Regions from separate parts of the Ramlibacter sp. MAHUQ-53 genome, predicted to be linked through region 2. Evidence: predicted binding sites of a transcription regulator. Region 2 holds the regulator's gene; each other region holds the start of a gene.

Region 1 (6,721 bases), 240 kb from region 2:
GCGACACCCTCTACCTGCTCGGCGACCTGGTGAACCGCGGGCCCGACTCCGACGCCGTGCTGCGCCGCCTCATGGGCTACGGCAGCTCGGCGCGCTGCCTCCTGGGCAACCACGACCTGAGCCTGCTGGCGGTGGCCCAGGGCTTTCGCACGCCGCACCCCGGCGACACGGTGGACCGGGTGCTGCAGGCGCCCGACCGCGAGGCCCTGCTCGAGTGGCTGCGCCACCAGCCGATGGCCCTGCGCGCGCACGGGCTGCTGATGGTCCATGCCGGCGTGCTGCCGCAGTGGGACGTCGCGCAGGTGATGGCCCTGGCGGGCGAGGTGGAGGCGGTGCTGCGCGGGCCGGACCATGTGGCCTTCCTCGGCAGCATGTTCGGCAATCAGCCCGATCGCTGGGACGACGCCCTCACCGGCACCGACCGGCTGCGGGTGGTGGTGAATGCGCTGACGCGCCTGCGCTTCTGCTCGCCCGAGGGCGTCATGCACCTCAAGGCCTCGGGCCGGCCGGACCAGGCGCCCGAAGGCACCCTGCCCTGGTTCGCGGTGCCGGGCCGGCGCACGGCGGGCACCCCCATCGCCTGCGGCCACTGGTCCACCCTGGGCGTGCTGCTGCGCCCGGACCTGCTGGCCCTGGACTCGGGATGCGTGTGGGGCGGCTGCCTCTCCGCGCTGCGGCTGGAGGCCGACCCGGACCGGCACGAGCTGATCCAGGTCGTCTGCGAACAGTCCCAGTCGCCAGGCGGCGACTGAACGTGGCGGCTGGACGTGGCGGCTGGACGTGGCGGCTGGACGTGGCGGCTGGACGTGGCGACTTAGCGCGGCGCTGCCGGCGGCACGCCGGGCTGCAGCGAGGGCCGGCGCGCCGGCCAGGCGGCCGGCATGCCGGCGGCGGCTCAGGCGGCCGGCGTCGCGGGCGCTGCGGCCTTGAACAGGGCCGCGACCTTGCGCTTGGTCTTGATGTTGGACGAGACGCGGCTGGTCGCCGGCTTGGCGGCCGTCTCCCAGGCGGGCGCGGCCGCCTCGGCGGGGGCGGTGGCCTCGTAGGGCCGGTCGAAGAACGGGTCGCGCGGCGCGGCGGGCGGGCGCGGCGCGCGGGGCTCGCGCGGGCGCTCCTGCGCGGCGCGCGGCTCGCGGGGGTCCCGCTCATCACGGTCACGCCAGGTGCGGCGGCCATCGTTGATGCGGCCGCGCGGGCGGTCTTCCTCGAACTCGACGGCCTCGAGGTCCAGCTTCTTCTTCAGCAGCTTCTCGAGGTCGGCGACGAGTCGGCCGTCGCTGCCCGAGACGAAGCTCACCGCCAGGCCCGAGGCGCCGGCGCGGCCGGTGCGGCCGATGCGGTGCACGTAGTCCTCGGGGTTGAAAGGGATGTCGAAGTTGAACACCGCCGGCACGTCCTTGATGTCCAGGCCGCGGGCGGCGACGTCGGTGGCCACCAGCAGCTGGACCTCGCCGGCCTTGAAGGCGGCCAGCGCCTTCAGGCGCTCGTCCTGGCTCTTGTCGCCGTGCAGGGCGGTGGTCTTGAAGCCGTCACGCTCCAGCGAGCGCGCCAGGCGGGCGCAGCCGAGCTTGGAGTTGACGAAGACGAAGGCCTGGCGCACCTCGCGCTGGCGCACGATCTGGGTCAGGGCGCGGCGCTTGTCGTCGTCGAGCACGCTGTAGAAGTGCTGTTCGACGGTGGAGGCGGTCTCGTTCGGGCGGGCCACCTCGATGGTGACCGGGTCGTTCAGGTAGCTGCCGGCCAGGCGCTTGATCTCGGGCGAGAAGGTGGCCGAGAACAGCAGCGTGGTGCGCTGCTTGGGCAGGTAGGACAGGATGCGCTGCAGGTCGGGCAGGAAGCCGATGTCCAGCATGCGGTCGGCCTCGTCGAGCACCACGTACTCGACCTGGTTGAGCACCGCGTTCTTGGCCTCGATGTGGTCCAGCAGGCGGCCGGGCGTGGCGACCAGCACCTCGACGCCCTTCTTCAGCTCCAGCGTCTGGGGCTTCATGTCCATGCCGCCGAACACCACGGCGCTGCGCAGGTTCGTGTACTTGGCGTAGAGCTTGATCTGCTGGGCGACCTGGTCGGCCAGCTCGCGGGTGGGCAGCAGCACCAGGGCACGCACGGGGTGGCGGGCCGGGGAGGTGGACGTGTTCTCGTGCTTGAGCAGGCGTTGCAGCAGGGGCAGCGAGAAGGCAGCGGTCTTGCCGGTGCCGGTCTGGGCGGCGCCCATGACGTCCTTGCCGGTCAGGACCACCGGGATGGCCTGGGCCTGGATGGGCGTCATGTTCTCGTAGCCCATGTCGGCCACGGCACGCTTCAGGGGCTCGGCCAGCGAGAGGGAGGAATAGGGAGCAGTCATCTCAACCCCGGATTGTCGCATCTGGGGGGCGGGCGGGGGCAGGACAGGAAAAAGGGGCGGGTCTGCCGACCCGCCCCCCGCACCCTGGAAGGGATGCGCTTGCGGCTTAGAAGCGGTAGCCCACGCCCACGCCCAGCAGCCACGGGTCCAGCTTGACGGCGCTGACCTTGGAGCCGCCGGCGAACACGTCGGAGCGGATCTGGACCTTCTTCAGGTCGAGGTTCAGGGACCAGTTCTTGTCCAGCTTGTAGTCCACGCCCGCCTGCACGGCCAGGCCGAAGGACTGGTTCTCCAGGTCGCCGGCGCCGCCCAGCAGCTTGACGCTGCTGATGCGGGTGTAGTTCACGCCGGCGCCGAGGTAGGGGCTGACCTGGGCGGCCGGGCTGAAGTGGTACTGCACGGTCAGCGTGGGCGGCAGGTGCTTGAAGGTGCCCACGTCGGTGCCGGCGATGCTCACCGTCTGCTTCTGCGGGATGGTCAGGACCAGCTCGGCGGCGATGTTCGGGGTCACGAAGTAGGTGATGTCCACCTCGGGGATGGTCTTGTTGTTGACCGTGATCTGGTCGGCACCGACGCCCAGGGCGGGAATGGCCTCCGACTTGTCGGCCATGTTCAGGTGCACGGCGCGGGCGCGGACCAGCCAGGGGCTCTGCTGGGCCAGGGCATGGCCGGCGAAGCCGAGGGCGGCGAGGGCGAGGAGGACAGAGGTCTTTTTCATCTTGGGTTTCTCCAGTTTCCGATGGGCCAAGGGAAAACCCCTGGTCGAATCGACTGTAAAAGTCGCCCGACCCCACGAATTGACGCAGGTCAACCCCGCCACCGCCGGTTGCGGCAGCGCAACAAGTCAATTTGACGAATATCAAGCCACCCCGGCCGGCCGGGGCGCCGCGGGCTCAGAAGAGCCGGGCGAGGCGCACCTGCAGGTAGCGCCCGTGGCGGGCGTTGCGCGAGTCGGTGGTGGCCATGTAGTTCACGCTCAGGCCGGTCTCGATCACCGGGATCTGGGCCGAATAGAACACGCCCAGGTGCGAGGCCCGCAGGCGGTTGCCGCCCCGGGGACTGCCGCTGTCGTCCTGCACCTGCTGCACGTGGATGCCCTGCAGCCCCAACGCACCCCAGCGGGTGAGGCCGCCGGCGGCGCCCTCCAGGCTCAGCCAGTTGCCGCCGCGCACGCCGGTGTCGTCATTGCGGTTGCTGATCCCGTAGGTCATGCGCCCGCCCAGCGAGACCTCGGGCGACGGCAGCCACACCGCCTGGACGACCGGGCGCAGCGTGTAGAACTTGCCCAGGCTGACATCGGTGCCGGCGGCAGGGTCGAAGCGGCCGGTGGGCACCACCAGCGAGGCGCCGGCCTGCAGGCGCAGGGGCTCGGTGCGGCGCATCCAGCCGAATTGCAGCTCCACGTCGCCCACGCCCTCGACGGCGGTCGACTCGGCCGTCCCCAGCGCCGCGAGCTGGCCCTGGTACAGGGTGTTGAACGTGGCGCCGGCCCCGGCGCGCAGGGCGGGACCGACCGTGGGCTGGAAGCTCAGCGCCGGGGTCGGCCCGGAGACCCGGCTCTTCTGGGCCTTGCGCGCCGCGTAGGGCAGGTTCAGGCCCACCACCCAGCGCTCGTCGCCGCGCTCGGCGGGCGTGATGCGCGCCAGCAGCAGGTTGTACTGGGTGAGTTCGCCGGTCGTGTCCACCTGCGGCGAGGTGGCCGGGAAGGTGGGGTTCTGCGCCGCCGGCGCCGGCAGGGTGCCGCCTGGCACGTTCAGCCGGACCACGCCGCCGTCCGGGCCGGTGATCTTGTCCAGCCGCGCATCGGAGCGCACCAGGCCGACCGCCACGCCCCGCAGGTCGACCGGGGCGAACAGCTCGCCGCCCAGGGTGCCGGCCAGGTTGTAGCGCACCTGGAAGCCCTCGGCCGCGCCGGCCGGGCCGGCCACCACCGCACAGGCCAGGGCCAGGCTTCGGAGCGTCAGGGGAAGGTGGGGCATGGGGTCCTGAATCAATTCGTTTCGTGAATTACAGCCAACTCATCAATAGTAGGCAAGCCCCCGCGGTCCGGACCTGGGCGCGGGCCTGCGGTAGAGTGACCCGATGTCCACCTTGCCGCGCATCCTGCTGACCGGGTTCGAGCCGTTCGACGGGCAGGCGCTGAACCCGAGCGCGCAGGCCGTCAGGGCCCTGGACGGCGAGCGCGTGGCGGGCCTCCAGGTGGTGTCGGCGGTGCTGCCGACGGCCTTCGGCGCCTCGCTGGCGCGGCTGGACGCCCTGCTCGAGGCGCATCGGCCGGCGCTGGTGCTGGCCTGCGGCCAGGCCGGCGGGCGCGCCGCCCTCTGCCTGGAGCGGGTGGCCCTCAACCTCGACGACGCGCGCATCCCGGACAACGCCGGCGCCCGCCCGATCGACCGGCCGGTGGTGCCCGGCGCGCCCGCGGCCTACTTCGCCACCCTGCCGGTCAAGGCCATGCGCGAGGCGCTGCGCGCCGCCGGCCTGCCCGCCGAGGTGTCCCTGAGCGCCGGCACCTTCGTCTGCAACCACGTCTTCTACGGCCTGATGCACCGGCTGGCGCAGCCGCGACTGGCCGCCACGCGCGGGGGCTTCATGCACCTGCCGTGGCTGCCGCAGCAGGGCGAGCCCTCGCTGGCGCTGGAGCGCAGCGTGCAGGGCCTGCGCCTCGCGCTGGACTGCGCCGCCCGGGTGCGGCAGGACCTCGACATCGACGCCGGCACGCTCCACGGCGCGCCAGCGGACGCAAACTAAAATCGCAACGTGTCCATCCTCAACGCCGACCTGCACTGCCACTCCGTCGTCTCCGACGGCACCCTCACCCCGGAGGCGCTGGCGCAGCGCGCGGCCGCCAACGGCGTCGAGCTGTGGTCGCTGACCGACCATGACGAGGTCGGCGGCCAGCACCGCGCCCTCGCCGCCGCCCGCGACGCCGGCATGAAGTACCTCACCGGCACCGAGATCTCGGTGACCTTCGCCGGCCAGACCGTGCACATCGTCGGCCTGGGCTTCGACGCCGACGACGCCGCCCTGCGCCAGGGCCTGGCCGCCACCCGCGGCGGCCGCGGCGAGCGCGCGCAGGAGATGTCGCAGCAGCTGGCGCAGGTGGGCATCCAGGGCGCCTACGAGGGCGCCCTCAAGTACGTGGGCAACCCCGAGCTGGTCTCGCGCACCCACTTCGCCCGCTTCCTCGTGGAGGCCGGCGTGTGCCGCGACACCGGCGAGGTGTTCCGCCGCTACCTCACCGAGGGCAAGCCCGGCTTCGTGCCGCACCGCTGGGCGAAGCTGGCCGACGCGGTGGGCTGGATCACCGCTGCCGGCGGCATCGCGGTGATCGCCCACCCGGCCCGCTACGACTTCAGCGCCAACGAGGAATACGCCTTCTTCTCCGAATTCAAGGCCCATGGCGGGCGCGGCGTCGAAGTGGTCACCGGCAGCCACACCGCCGCCGAATACGTGAAGTACGCCGACATGGCGCGCGAGTTCGAGCTCGCCGCCTCCCGCGGCAGCGACTTCCACAGCCCCGGCGAAAGCCACACCGACCTGGGCCAGCTGCCCTGGCTGCCCGGCGGCCTCACGCCGGTGTGGGAGCTGCTGGCGGACCGCGTCCAGTGATACGCACCGGCACCCGCCCGGGGCGCGTGGTGGCGGGCATCACGATGTGCCTGGCGGCCACCGTGTTCTTCGCCTCGATGGACTCCACCTCCAAGGTGGTGATGCTCGCCGGCGTGCCGACGCTGCTGGCCGTGTGGGCCCGCTACCTGGTGCAGGCCGTGCTGACCACCGCCTTCGTGCTGCCCATGGGCGGCCCCGGCATCCTGCGCACCCGCGCGCCGCTGATGCACCTGGTGCGCGGCCTGCTGCTGGCGACGACCACGGTGATCCTGTTCGTCGCCATGCACTACATGCCGGTCGGCGAGTTCACCGCCATCGTGCTGGTCGCGCCGCTGGTGATCACGCTGATGGCCGGCCTGTTCTTCAAGGAGCATGTCTCGCCCCTGCGCTGGAGCCTGGTGGCCGGCGGCTTCACCGGCACGCTGGTGATCCTGCGGCCGGGCGGCGAGGCCTTCACGCTGGCGATGCTGCTGCCGCTGGTGCACATCGCGGCCAACACCGCCTTCCAGCTGATCACGAGCCGCATGGCCCGCACCGAGAACCCGCTGACCATGCACCTGTACACCAGCTGGGTCGGGGCGCTGGTGGTGATGCCGCTGCTGCCCTGGGTCTGGGGCGCCGCGGTCTCGCCGGCGATGTGGGGGCTGATCGCCCTCATGGGCGTGCTGGCCGCGGTCGGCCACCTGCTCCTGATCCTGGCCTACCAGCGGGCGCCGGCGGCCGCGCTGATGCCCACCATGTACGCGCAGATCGCCTTCGCCATGGCGG
Region 2 (6,721 bases):
TCTTGGCGTTCTGGCTGTAGGTGGCGCCGACGCGGCCGATGGCGGAGACGCCCAGGCCGATCAGGTCGCAGTCGGGCTGGGTGCTGTAGCCCTGGAAGTTGCGGTGCAGGCGGCCCTGGCGCTTGGCCACGGCCAGCGGGTCGTCGGGCAGCGCGAAGTGGTCCATGCCCACGTAGACATAGCCCTCCTTCTCGAAGGCGGCCAGCGCCGAGGCCAGCATGCCGACCTTGCTGGCGCCCGAGGGCAGGTCGATGGCGATGATGCGCCGCTGCGGCTTGAAGCGCTCCGGCAGGTGCGCGTAGGCATAGAGCGCGATGCGGTCGGGCCGCAGCTGCGCCACCTGCGACAGCGTGCGCGCGAACGACTCCGAGGTCTGCTTCGGCAGGCCGTAGATCAGGTCCACGTTGACCGACTCGAAGCCGATGCGGCGCGCCTCGTCCACCAGCGCGAAGACCTGCTCCACGGGCTGGATGCGGTGCACCGCCTTCTGCACGTCGGGGTCGAAGTCCTGCACGCCGAAGCTGACGCGGTTGAAGCCCAGGTCGGCCAGCGCCTGCAGGCGGGTGGCGTCCACCGTGCGCGGGTCGACCTCGATCGAATACTCGCCGCCGGGCACCAGCGCGAAGTTGGCGCGCAGCATGGCCATGAGCTGGCCCAGCTCGGCGTCGCTGAGGAAGGTGGGCGTGCCGCCGCCCAGGTGCAGTTGGCTCACCGACTGCCCGCGCCCGAGTTCGGCGACATGCAGGGCCACCTCGCGCGCCAGGTACTCGAGGTACTCCGCGCCGCGCTCATGGTGCTTGGTGATGATCTTGTTGCAGGCGCAGTAGTAGCACAGGGACGCGCAGAACGGGATGTGCACGTAGATCGACAGCGGCAGGGACGAGGGCTGCTGCCCGCGCTGGCGCAGGGCCTGCGCGTAATCGCCGGCGGTGAACGCCTCGACGAACCGGTCGGCCGTGGGGTAGGAGGTGTAGCGCGGCCCGTTGATGTCGAAGCGCTGCAACAGCTCGGGCGAGATGGTGTTCATGGCGTCCTGCGGATTCCTCAGCGGGTGACGAGCACCGGCACCGGCGATTGCGCGACGACCTTCGCGGCCACGCTGCCCAGCACTACGCGGGCGATGCCGGTGCGGCCGTGCGAGCCGATGACGATGAGGTCGGCCTGGGTGTCGCGGGCGGTCTCGAGCAGGCCCTCGATGACCGAGACATCCTCGACGAGGCGGGTGACCAGGGGCACCGGGGCGCCGCCCTCGGCCGACATGCGGGCCACGCGGGCATGGGCCTCGGCGCCGTGCACGCGCGCAGCCTCCATGTAGGCGTTGAAGCCCATGGGGTTGGCCTCGCCGATGCCCAGGTAGGGATAAGGGTCGACCACGTAGAGCGCGGTCAGCGTCGCCCCATGGGTGCGGGCGAGGGAAATGGCCAGCGTGGCGGCGTGGTCCGAGGCGGCCGAGCCGTCGGTGGCCAGGAGGATGCGCTTGAACATGGTGTGACCTCTCAGGGGAAGTGACGTGTTGGCGGATGATGCGACGGGATGCTCCCGCCGTGGTTGATTCGGGTCAATTGACAGGTCGCTTGCAGGCCACAGAATCGGCTCCATCTGACCGTATCGCCCCGACTGAAAGGCCCGACGACCATGACCACCTTCCAAGCCGAGATGACGCCCCGCTTCCAGCAGCTGCTCGAGCGGCGCGAGGCCGAGCTGCGCGCGTTGCTGGCCGAGGAATCGGCCCGCGACCAGGCCGAGGCGCAGGCGCGCGAGCCGGGCGAAGCGGTGACCGACTTCAAGGACCTGGCCGACGCCGAGACCAGCACCGCGGTGCACGAGATGCAGCACACGCACGCGGTGCAGGAACTCGAGGCGGTGCAGGCGGCGCTGCTGCGGCTGGCGCGCGGCCAGTACGGCCAGTGCCTGGCGTGCGGCGAGCCCATCGAGCTGCGCCGGCTGGAGGCGCTGCCGACGGCGCTGCGTTGCATCCGCTGCCAGTCGCTGGCCGAGACCGCCTGAGCCAAGCTCAGTGCACCCGGCTGTCGAAGGCCCGTCCCAGGGCCTCGAGGTCGAGGATGCGGATGTGGCGCTTGTCCACCTCCAGCAGGCGCTGCTGCTGGAAGGCCGAGAACGTGCGGCTCACCGTCTCCAGCTTCATGCCCAGGTAGCTGCCGATCTCGGCGCGCGACATGCGCAGGTGGAACTCGCTGGCCGAGTAACCGCGCGCCTTCAGGCGCTGCGAGAGGTTCAGCAGGAAGGCCGCCAGGCGCTCCTCGGCGTTCATGCTCCCGAGCAGCATCATCAGGCTGTGCTCACGCACGATCTCGCGGCTCATGAGGCGGGCCATCAGCATCTGGATGTCGGCGCTGCCGCTGGCCAGCTCGCTCAGGTGGGTGTAGGGGATGGCGCAGACCTCGGCATCCTCCAGCGCGGTGGCGGCGCTGGCGTGGCGGCCGTGGGCGACGCCGTCCAGGCCCATCAGCTCCCCGGCCATGTGGAAGCCGGAGACCTGCTCGCGGCCGTCCACCAGCATCAGGCTGGACTTGAAGGTGCCGCTGCGCACCGCGTAGATGAACTGGAACTTGTCCCCCCCGCGATAGAGCTCCTCGCCGGTGCGCACGCGGCGGCGGCCGAAGCGCAGGCCGTCCAGGCGCTGCAGGTCCGCGCCGCTGAGGCCGCAGGGCAGGCACAGGTCCTTCAGGTGGCAGTTGGAGCACAGGGTCTTGAGCGGCGCGGCGCCGCAGCCGGCGCCCTCCGAAGACTCCGTCACGGAGCGGCGCGGCACGACGCGGACGGGAGCGATGGCGTGTTCGTGGTTCATGCGGGGGTCTCTCTCGTGGGGTGTTCAGTGATGGACGCGGCTGCCGGCATCGGCGATCGCGTCGGGCAGCTGCTCGAAGTCGCTGCTCTTGTCCAGGAAGCTCGCGGCGCCCTCGCCGAGGTAGCGCTTGCGGTAGGCGGGCGCGGCGTTGTTGCTGAAGACGACGAAGGCGATGCCCGGGGCCGCCTCGCGCACCGCCTTGAGCACCTGCAGGCCCGTGCCGCCCTCGAGCTGGACATCGAGCACGACCACCTCCGGCCGGCTGGCCAGGATGCCCTCGATGCAGCCTTGCGGCGTGGCCGCCTCGCCGACGACCTCCATGTCGTGCTCGCCGAGCAGGTTGGCCACGCGCGAGCGGATCGGGCCGGAGTCGTCGGCCAGGAAGACGCGGGGATGGGAGCTGGGTGCCATGGACGTGACTGTGCCGCGTCCGCCGGCTCTTGCCCATCAGTAAGAGCTGAATTGCTGGCTAGGAATCGTCTGGAACGCGGCCTAGGACTCGTCCTAGGCCGCCAGGGCGGCGCTCAGATCTCGGTGGCGTCCGCCAGCCCGTGCTTGATGGCGTAGCGCACCAGGTCGCTGGGGTTGCCCAGGCCCAGCTTGTGCATCAGGTTGGATTTGTGGGTGCTCACTGTCTTGACCGACAGGCTCATGCGCTCGGCGATCGCGGTGACCGAGGCGCCGGCCACGAGCTGCTGGAACACCTCGAACTCGCGGGCCGACAGCGCCTCGTGGGGCGCCGCCTCGCGGCCCGGCATGGCCCCCAGGGCCAGCTGCTGGGCCACCTCGGCGGTGACGTAGGCGCCGCCGTCGGCGATCTTGCGCAGCGCCTGCTCCAGCTCGGCGGGCGCGCTTTCCTTGGTCAGGTAGCCGCTGGCGCCGGACTTGATGGCCCGCACCGCGTACTGGGTCTCGTGGTGCATGGACAGCACCAGGATGCGCACGCGCGGCCGCTCGGCCTTCACCAGCTTGATCAGCTCCATGCCGCTGCGCCCGGGCATGGACAGGTCCAGCACCAGCAGGTCGAACTCGGCCTCGCGCACCCGCTGCAGCACCTGGGCGCCGTCGGCGGCCTCGCCCACCACCTGGAAATCGGGCACGCGCGCGAGGATGCCCTTGAGGCCCTCGCGCACGATGGCGTGGTCATCGGCCAGGACGACGCGGATCATGTGCCGGCCCCCTGCCCCGCCGGCGCCGGGATGCGCGCCGCGACCCGCGTGCCCTCGCCCGGGGTGGACTCGATGGACATCGTGCCCTCCAGCAGCTGGGCCCGCTCGCGCAGGCCGATCAGTCCCAGCGACTGCGGCTTGCGGCCGGCGCCGGTGTCGAAGCCGACGCCGTCGTCGCGCACCTCGATCACGATCTGCCGGCCAGCGCGCGCCACGCGCACCCACACGGTCCGCGCCCGGGCATGCTTGGCGACGTTGGCCAGAGACTCCTGCACGATGCGGAAGACGGCCGTGGCGTAGGGCTCCTCCAGTTCGAGGGACTCGTCGAGGTCCAGCTCGCAGTGCACGCCATGGCGCTGCGTGAAGCTCTGGGCCAGCCACTCGATGGCGGGCACCAGGCCCAGGTCGTCCAGCACCAGCGGGCGCAGGTCGGCGGCGATGCGGCGGGTGGCGGCGACGCTGGCGTCCAGCATCTGCAGCATGCCGCTGACCTTGGCCGCCGCAGCCTCGGGGTCGCGGGCCAGGTGGTCGCGCAGCCAGATGGCGTCCATCTTGAGCGCGGTCAGGGACTGCGCGAGCTCGTCGTGCAGCTCGCGCGCGACCCGGCTCTTCTCCTGCTCGCGGATGGCGGAGGCCTCGGTGGCGAAGCGCGCCAGGTCCTGCCGCGCCCGCATCCGCTCGGTGACGTCACGCAGGATCACGGAGAAGACCTTGCCGTGGTCGGTGTCGATCTGGGAGATCGAGGCGTCCATGGGGAACTCGGTGCCGTCGGCCCGCAGCCCCCACAGGACGATGCCGTCGCTGCCGCCCTTGCGGCGCGAGGTCACGCCGGTCGCGGCAAAGCGGCGCACATGGTCGGCGTGGCTGGCGCGGAAACGCTCCGGAATGAGCATGGACAAGGGCTTGCCCATGACCTGGTCGGCGCGCCAGCCGAAGATCTGCTCGGCGGCGCGGTTGTACAGGACGATGCGCTCGGCGTCATCGATGCTGATGATGGCATCCATGGCCGTTTCGAGCAGCGCGGCGAGGCGCTCGGCGGCGTCGGGGACGCTCAGCGATGAAAAAGGGGGCACGGAGTACTGCGGTCGTGGCGACTTCGCAAATTACAGCACAAGGCCCGTCCCCCCGGGCGCGCCCCCCTCACTCGTGCGCGTGCGCCGGCCCGTGGGTGTCGTGGGAGACCAGCGTGAGGGCCGTCACGCTCGAGGCGATGCAGGCCGCCCAGAAGACGAAGAAGCCCACCGTGTAGACGGCCTGGCGAGACCAGCCCAGGGGGTCCCCCGCCCAGCTCAGGTCCAGCGGGTCGACGACAGCGAAGACGGCCGCCTCCAGCAGGCAGGCAGCCAGGAAGGCGGGCCAGGCCACGGCCATGATCAATTTGCTCCACATCGGGTTGCGTCCTCCTGTGAAACGATTGTGGACCCGGACTCAGTTCGCCGCGCTAGGGGTTAGCGCGTGGTTGCGGCCCTGGACGGCCGGCATCATCGCCTTGCCGCCCTCGCGCTCGGCCAGGGTCTTGTTGATCTCCAGGCCGCGGCGGTAGTAGTCCTCGGCCACCAGCGGGTCGGGCGTGCGCAGGGCCAGCACCAGGGTGATGACGCCGGCCACGATCACGGCCGCCGGGCCGGCGATCAGCAGCCACACGTGGCCATGGGCCCACCACGGGCGCGAAGGGGTGGCGGGGGAAGTGTCGGAAGCGGGGGGACGGCGGTCCATGGCGGCTCCTTCCCGGTCACTGCCGGGGCATCAGGAAGACGGATTTCTCGGTCACTTGCGCGTCGCCGGAAACAGTGGCGATGTGGAAGCGGATCTTGTGCGAGCCCGGCGCGGCGCTGCCGTACGGCACCTGCAGGCGCAGGGCGACCCAGCGCGATTGCGCGGGCTCCACGTCGGCCTCGGCCTCCGAGGCTACCACCAGGCCGGGCAGGCCCTCGGCGGTGAAGCGGTAGGTCTGGGGCTTCTCGGTGGCGTTCATCACCTGCAGCCGGTAGACGTTCTCGATCTTGCCGCCGGCAACGATGCGCGCCAGCGCGGCGCGGTCACGCACCACGTCCACCTTCAGCGGCGTGCGCAGCGCCAGGCTCAGGGCCACGCCGAAGGTCAGGGCGCCCAGGATCACCGTGTACAGCAGCACCCGCGGGCGCAGCACCCGCCGCCACATGCGGGCGCGGTCCCAGCCCTGGGACTGGGCGTTCTGCGTGGTGAAGGAGATCAGCCCCCGCGGGTACTGCATCTTGTCCATCACGCTGTCGCACACGTCGATGCAGGCGCCGCAGCCGATGCACTCGTACTGCAGGCCGTTGCGGATGTCGATGCCGGTGGGACACACCTGGACGCACAGCCCGCAGTCGATGCACGACCCCAGCCCCTTGGCCTTGAAATCGTCCTTGCGCCCGCGCGTGCCGCGCGGCTCGCCGCGCGCCGTGTCGTAGCTGACGATCAGGGTGTCCTTGTCGAACATCGCGCTCTGGAAGCGGGCGTAGGGGCACATGTACTTGCACACCTGCTCGCGCATCCAGCCGGCATTGCCGTAGGTGGCGAAGCCGTAGAAGAACACCCAGAACACCTCCCACGAGCCCATGCGGGTCTGCAGGAACTCCATGCCCAGTTCGGTGATGGGCGTGAAGTAGCCCACGAAGGTGAAGCCGGTCCAGATCGAGAACCCGATCCACAGGAAGTGCTTGAACCACTTCTTGACCAGCTTCTCCAGGGACATCGGCGCGCCGTCGAGCTTCATGCGCTG
Region 3 (6,721 bases), on a different contig from region 2:
CGCTGGCGAACTCATTCCAGGCGCCTTCCTGGGCCGGGGCCAGCTGCAGCGACTGCTTGAGGGTGGCCAGGCGCTGCTCGTGCCGCTGCTGCAGGCGGGCCGGGTCCCGCATCGCGCCGTGCATGCCGCCGGGGCCGGGCATGCCGGAGGCGCCGTGCAGGGGCATCGGGGGCGGGTTGCCGGCGGGCGCCTGGGCGTGCGCCGCGAGGGCGGCGAGCAGGGCGGCGAGGGCCAGGGGGGTACGCAGGTGTTTCATCGGAAGCTCCTTCGGGACTGTGATGGAGCGACTGTGCGCGCCGTCCGTGAAGCCACGATGGGCCGCGTGTTGCGGCTGTGTAAATCCGCTGCGCCGGCCCGTCCCGCCGAGCCCGCCCGGGGCGCGCCGGCTCCCGCCTCAGCCCAGGCGGCCGTTGCGGAAATCCTCGACGGCCTGGATCAACTCGTCGCGCGTGTTCATCACGAAGGGGCCGTACTGCGCGATCGGCTCGCGCAGCGGGCGGCCCGCGATCAGCAGCGCGCGGGTGCCCGGCTCGGTGGCGCGCAGCACCACGCCGTCGCCCTCGTTGGCGAGGATGGCCATGCGGTGCAGCGGCACCGCGGTGCCCCCGACCTCCAGGGCGCCGCGGTAGACGTAGGCGAAGGCGTTGTGGCCCGCCGGCAGCGGCTGCGCGAAGGACAGGCCGGGGGTGGCGGGGAACTGCAGGTCCAGGTACAGCGGCTCCGTGTGGGCGCGCTGCACCGCGCCGGTGGTGCCGTGGCTCTCGCCGGCGATCACGCGCACCTGCACGCCCTCGGCGGTGGCGAAGCCGGGCACCTCGGGCGCCTGGATGTCGCGGTACCAGGGGTCGCACAGCTTGTCCTTGCCGGGGAGGTTCAGCCACAGCTGGAAGCCCTCCATCACGCCGTGCTCCTGCTCGGGCATCTCGCTGTGCACGAGGCCGCGGCCGGCCGTCATCCACTGCACGCCGCCGTTCTGCAGCAGGCCCTCGTGGCCCGCGCTGTCCCGGTGGCGCATGCGGCCCGCGATCATGTAGGTCACGGTCTCGAAGCCGCGGTGGGGATGGTCGGGGAAGCCCGCGCCGTAGTCGTCGGGGTCGTCGCTGGCGAAGTTGTCCAGCATCAGGAACGGGTCGAGCCGCAGCTGCAGGTCCTGCGTGAGCACGCGCGTGAGCTTGACGCCCGCGCCATCCTGGGTGGCCTGGCCGGCCACGAGGCGCTCGACGTGGCGGGGTTGGGTGACGGTGTTCATGGTGAGGTGGATTTCACCACCATTCGTCCCGTGCCCGCCGGCCGCGCCGGCACTCTCCCTACTCGGGGCGGGTCTTGCAGGTGTTGATGCCCAGGAGGCCGTAGGGCGGGCACCAGCCGACGAGGCCGGTGGCCAGGGGCAGCAGGCCCAGCCAGCCCCAGGCGCCGATGGCCCCGGTGGCCGCTGCGGCGACGAGCCCCAGGCCGATGACGATGCGCAGGATGCGGTCGATGCCGCCGACGTTGCGGTTCATGGTTCACTCCTTCTCGTGGTGGGAACAGGGGGCGGGGAGCCCCGACAGGTCGTCGAGGATGGGGCAGTCGGGGCGGTCGTCGCCCTGGCAGCAGGTGATCAGGGTCTGCAGCGTGCGCTGCATGGACTGCAGCGCCTCGATGCGGGCGGCGAGGTCGTCGGCGTGCTTCTGCGCGATGCGGCGCACGCTGGCGCTGGCCCGTCGGCGGTTGCGCCACAGGCCCACCAGCTCGGCGATCTCGTCCATCGAGAAGCCGAGCTCGCGGGCGCGCTTGATGAAGCGCAGCGTGTGGACCTCGGCCTCGCCGTACAGCCGGTAGCCGCTGTCGCTGCGTGCCACCGCGGGCAGCAGGCCGAGCGCCTCGTAGTGCCGCACCATCTTCGCGGACACGCCCGAGAGGCGGGCCGCCTCGCCGATGTTCATTGGACGGCGTAGCCCTCTTCGGCGATGGCCTGGGCGATCGCCTCGCGGGGCTTCTCGGTCTGCACGTCGACCTTGCCGGCGGGGCGGTCGATCTTCACCTCGGCGGCCGGGTCCACCGCCTTGACCGCCTGCGTCACCGCGCGCTCGCAGTGGCCGCAGGTCATGCCCTGGACCTGGAAAGTCTGGTTCATCATGTTGCTCCTGGAAGATGCCTGAATGGTGTGGAGGATGATCCTTCCCACAGTGGGAAGGTCAAGCCCCGTGCTTGACAAAGGTCAACCCTTGACCTTTCCATGATGGCAAGGTTCAAGCTGACCACCATGACCGCCACCACCTCCCTGCCCGATTCCCCCGCCACGCTCGACCTCGGCGTGGGCGGCATGACCTGCGCCTCCTGCGTCGGCCGCGTCGAGCGCGCCCTGCGCAAGCTGCCCGGCGTTCAGGAGGCCAGCGTCAACCTGGCCACCGAGTCGGCGCGCGTGACCTACGCGCCCGGCCCCGACATGGAGGCGCAGATCCGGCGCGCCGTGCGCAATGCCGGCTACGAGCCGCGCTCGCCCGAGGCGGCGCTGGCCGACGAGGCCTCGCCCTGGGCCGGCTTCGCGCCGGTGGGCCTGGCGCTGGCGCTGTCGCTGCCGCTGGTGCTGCCCATGTTCGCCGACCTGGCGGGCCGCCACTGGATGCTGCCGGCCTGGCTGCAGTTCGCGCTGGCCACGCCGGTGCAGTTCTGGCTCGGCGCGCGCTTCTACGTGGCCGGCTGGCACGCGCTGCGCGCGGGCAGCGGCAACATGGACCTGCTGGTCGCCCTGGGCACCTCGGCGGGCTGGGGCCTGTCGATGTGGATGTGGCTGGCCGCCGGCTCGCAGCACCTGTACTTCGAGGCCTCGGCGGTGGTGGTGGCCCTGGTGCTCCTGGGCAAGTGGCTGGAGGCGCGCGCCAAGCGCCAGACCACCGCCGCGATCCGCGCGCTGCAGGCGCTGCGGCCCGAGGTGGCGCACGTGGTCCAGCGTGACGGCAGCGAGGCCGACCTGCCGCTGGCCGAGGTGCTGGCCGGCGACCGACTGGTGGTGCGCCCCGGCGAGCGCGTGCCGGCCGACGGCGCGATCGAGGAGGGGGAGACCCATGTGGACGAGTCCATGCTCACCGGCGAGCCCCTGCCCGTGGCCAAGGCCGCCGGCGCGCGCGTGACCGGCGGCAGCATCAACGCCGAGGGCCGCTTCGTGATGCGCGCCGACGCGGTGGGCCAGGAGACGGTGCTGGCCAAGATCATCCGGCTGGTGGAGGACGCTCAGGCCGCCAAGGCCCCGATCCAGCGGCTGGTGGACCAGGTCTCGGCGGTGTTCGTGCCGGTGGTGATCGGGGTCGCCTTCCTCACGCTGGGCGGCTGGCTGCTGGCCGGTGGCGGCCTGGAGGCCGCCCTGATCCATGCGGTGGCGGTGATGGTGATCGCCTGCCCCTGCGCCCTGGGACTGGCCACGCCGGCGGCGATCATGGCCGGCACCGGCGTGGCCGCGCGCCACGGCATCCTGATCAAGGACGCGCAGGCGCTGGAGCTGGCGCACCGCGTCGACACCGTGGCCTTCGACAAGACCGGCACGCTGACCGTGGGCCGCCCGCGCCTGGTGGCCTTCGTGCCCGCGCCGGGCTGCGACGAGGCCGAGGCGCTCACCGCCGCGGCCAGCCTGCAGGGGGGCAGCGAGCACCCGCTGGCGCGTGCCGTGGTGGCCGCGGCGCGCGAGCGCGGCCTGGCCGTGCCGGCGCCCGCGGGCGTGCGCGCGGTGGCCGGCCGCGGCACCGAGGGCGAGGTCGGCGTGCGCAGCTTCCTCATCGGCAGCGTGCGCTGGATGCAGGAGCTGGGCGTGGACCTGTCCGCGCTGGACGCAGCGCTGCAGGGCCTGCAGCAGGACGGCGCCACGGTGTCGGTGATGCTGGAGCGCACCACCGCCGGCCTGGCGCCGCGCGCCCTCATGGCCTTTGCCGACGAGCCCAAGCCGGAGGCGAAGGAGGCGCTGGCGGCGCTGCGCGCGCGCGGGCTGCGGCTGGTGATGATCTCCGGCGACAACCGCGCCGCGGCGCTCGCGATGGGCCGCCGCCTCGGCCTCGCCGCGGACGAGGTGATGGCCGAGGTGCTGCCCGGCGACAAGGCCGCCCGCGTCGCGGCGCTGCGCGGGGGCGGGCACGAGGAGCGGCATGTGGTGGCGATGGTGGGCGACGGCGTGAACGACGCGCCCGCGCTGGCCGCCGCCGACGTGGGCCTGGCCATGGCCACCGGCACCGACGTGGCCATGCACGCCGCCGGCATCACGCTGATGCGCGGTGACGTGCGCCTGGTGGCGGGCGCGCTCGACATCTCGGGCCGCACGGTGCGCAAGATCCGCCAGAACCTGTTCTGGGCCTTCGCCTACAACGTGGCCGGCATCCCGCTGGCGGCGCTGGGCTTCCTGAGCCCGGTGGTGGCGGGCGCGGCGATGGCGCTGTCCAGCGTGAGCGTGATGGCCAACGCGCTGACGCTGCGCCGCTGGCGCGAGACGCCGTGAACGAACCGGCCGCACGCACGGCCTGCCGGGGCGCGCCGTGCGCGCTCGCGGCCTCCAGGCCCGCAGGGCGTTGACCTGGGTCAACGAAGGTTCGCAGCGCGCGTGGGAAGCTGCGCGCCATGCCTCCCGCACAGACCGCCTTCCAGATCATTCGCGACGAGCACGCCGCGGTGTCGGCGGTGCTGCGGGCGATGGCGCGGCTGATCGAGCGCGGCCCGGGCGATGCGCCCGAGGACTTCTTCGACCGGCTGCGCGCGATGCTGTTCTACATCGACGAGTTTCCCGAGCGCCGGCACCACCCGAAGGAGTCGGACCTGCTGTTCCCGAAGATCGTGCGGCACCTGCCCGAGCTGATGCCGGTGATCCGCCGTCTCGAGACCGACCACCTGCAGGGCGAGGGCCGCGTGCGCGAGCTGCAGCACCTGCTGCTCGCCTGGGAGCTGCTCGGCGAGCCGCGGCGCGAGGCCTTCGAGCAGGCGGCGCAGACCTACCTGCGCTTCTACCTGGACCACATGCGGGTGGAGGAGGTGCAGCTGCTGCCGGTGGCCGAACGCGAGCTGCCGCGTGAGGTGGTCGCCGAGCTCGACGCCGCCTTCCGCGGCCACACCGACCCGCTGGCCGCGGGCGGGCCGCAGCCGGGCTACGAGCGCCTGTTCGCCCGCATCCTGGTCAAGACCCCGGACTGACCGGGAAGGGCCCGCGCAGGTAGACTGCGCGCCTTTTTTCGCGACCTGCTTCCATGGCCTTCGACACTGAACAACAGCCCGGCGTGAGCGCCGCGCGCCCCGCGGCCAGCCGCGGCTTCACGCTGAACCATTCCATGCTGCGCGTGAAGGACCCGGCGGTCTCGCTGGCCTTCTACACCGGCGTGATGGGCATGCGCCTGCTGCGCAAGCTCGACTTCCCCGAGATGAAGTTCAGCCTGTACTTCCTGGCCCGCGTCGACGACGGCGAGGCCATCCCCGAGGAGGTCGGCGAGCGCACCGTGTGGACCTTCCGCCAGCGCGGGCTGCTGGAGCTCACGCACAACTGGGGCACCGAGTCCGACCCCGGCTTCAAGTACCACGACGGCAACGCCCAGCCCCAGGGCTTTGGCCACATCTGCTTCTCGGTGCCGGACCTCGCGGCGGCAGTGGCGTGGTTCGACGAGCAGGGTGTGGCCTACGTCAAGCGCCCCGAGCAGGGCAAGCTGCGTGACGTGGCCTTCATCAAGGACCCGGACGGCTACTGGATCGAGATCGTCCAGCCCGAGCTGCTCGCCGGGCTGGGGCGCTGAGCCTGCGCAGGCGGCTTACCCGGCGAGCGTCGGGTAGTCGGTGTAGCCCTTCTCGCCGCCGCCGTAGAAGGTGCTGCGGTCTCCCTCGTTCCACGGCGCGCCGCGCTGCAGCCGCTCCACCAGGTCGGGGTTGGCGATGAAGGGCCGGCCGAAGGCCACCAGGTCGGCGCCCCGTGCGAGGGCGCGGTCGGCGAGGGCGGCGTCATAGCCGTTGTTCACCATCCAGGCGCCGGTGCCGCCGGCCTCGCGGTAGGCGCGGCGCAGCGCCTCGTAGTCGAAGGGGCGCCCCTCGACCTCGCGCGGGCCGCCGGTGGCGCCCTCGATCACGTGCACATAGGCCAGGCCCAGCGGCGCGAGCTGGCGCACCAGGTACTCGAACAACGGCTGGGGGTCGGCGTCGACCACGTCGTTGGCCGGCGTCACCGGCGACAGCCGGATGCCGGTGCGGCCGCCGCCGACCTCGGCCACGATCGCGCGCACCACCTCCAGCGGGAAGCGGGCGCGGTTCTCGACGCAGCCACCGAAGGCGTCGGTGCGCTGGTTGCTGCCGGTCTTGAGGAACTGGTCCAGCAGGTAGCCGTTGGCGGCATGCACCTCCACCCCGTCGAAGCCGGCGCCGGTGACGGCGGCCTGCGCGGCGTGGCGGTAGTCGTCGACGATGCCGGGCAGCTCGGCCGCCTCGAGCGCGCGCGGCGCGGAGGTGTCCTCGAAGCGGCCCTGGCCGTTCTCGATCAGGTAGGTCTTGGTCCGGGCGGTGAGGGCCGAGGGCGCGACCGGCGCGGCGCCGCCGGGCTGCAGCGAGGTGTGGGAGACGCGGCCCACGTGCCACAGCTGCACCACCATGCGGCCGCCGCGGGCGTGGACGGCGTCCGTCACCGGCTTCCAGGCGGCGACCTGTTCCGGCGTGTACAAGCCGGGCACGTCGGCATAGCCCTGGCCCTGGTGGCTGACGGGCGTTGCCTCGGAAATGATCAGGCCGGCGC

What was found. The regulator FNR, encoded in region 2, switches genes on or off when oxygen is low (the NO sensors DNR and NnrR bind a similar motif). The targets are predictions, from matches to a motif close to TTGATNNNNATCAA.
Positions count from the first base shown of each region.
Region 1: a site for FNR is predicted at 3,142-3,155, ahead of ACT80S_RS04335 (OmpW/AlkL family protein). Genes of this name have one in related genera too.
Region 3: a site for FNR is predicted at 4,533-4,546, ahead of ACT80S_RS10940 (hemerythrin domain-containing protein). Genes of this name have one in related genera too.

Region 1 is NZ_JBQWTS010000002.1:193,164-199,884, reverse strand. Features, by position in the region: gene ACT80S_RS04345 (symmetrical bis(5'-nucleosyl)-tetraphosphatase) at 1-752, shown strand, start outside; gene ACT80S_RS04340 (DEAD/DEAH box helicase) at 896-2,344, opposite strand; gene ACT80S_RS04335 (OmpW/AlkL family protein) at 2,451-3,062, opposite strand; gene ACT80S_RS04330 (transporter) at 3,238-4,323, opposite strand; gene pcp (pyroglutamyl-peptidase I) at 4,436-5,092, shown strand; gene ACT80S_RS04320 (3',5'-nucleoside bisphosphate phosphatase) at 5,102-5,953, shown strand; gene ACT80S_RS04315 (DMT family transporter) at 5,950-6,721, shown strand, end outside.
Region 2 is NZ_JBQWTS010000002.1:428,801-435,521, reverse strand. Features, by position in the region: gene hemN (oxygen-independent coproporphyrinogen III oxidase) at 1-1,027, opposite strand, end outside; gene ACT80S_RS05505 (universal stress protein) at 1,045-1,485, opposite strand; gene ACT80S_RS05500 (TraR/DksA family transcriptional regulator) at 1,636-2,007, shown strand; gene fnr (fumarate/nitrate reduction transcriptional regulator Fnr) at 2,015-2,809, opposite strand; gene ACT80S_RS05490 (response regulator) at 2,834-3,220, opposite strand; gene ACT80S_RS05485 (response regulator) at 3,334-3,978, opposite strand; gene ACT80S_RS05480 (PAS domain-containing sensor histidine kinase) at 3,975-5,051, opposite strand; gene ACT80S_RS05475 (hypothetical protein) at 5,119-5,367, opposite strand; gene ACT80S_RS05470 (FixH family protein) at 5,407-5,694, opposite strand; gene ccoG (cytochrome c oxidase accessory protein CcoG) at 5,711-6,721, opposite strand, start outside.
Region 3 is NZ_JBQWTS010000006.1:105,450-112,170, forward strand. Features, by position in the region: gene ACT80S_RS10910 (Spy/CpxP family protein refolding chaperone) at 1-256, opposite strand, end outside; gene ACT80S_RS10915 (pirin family protein) at 395-1,249, opposite strand; gene ACT80S_RS10920 (YgaP family membrane protein) at 1,308-1,502, opposite strand; gene cueR (Cu(I)-responsive transcriptional regulator) at 1,506-1,925, opposite strand; gene ACT80S_RS10930 (heavy-metal-associated domain-containing protein) at 1,922-2,116, opposite strand; gene ACT80S_RS10935 (heavy metal translocating P-type ATPase) at 2,219-4,462, shown strand; gene ACT80S_RS10940 (hemerythrin domain-containing protein) at 4,582-5,148, shown strand; gene gloA (lactoylglutathione lyase) at 5,202-5,738, shown strand; gene ACT80S_RS10950 (alkene reductase) at 5,754-6,721, opposite strand, start outside.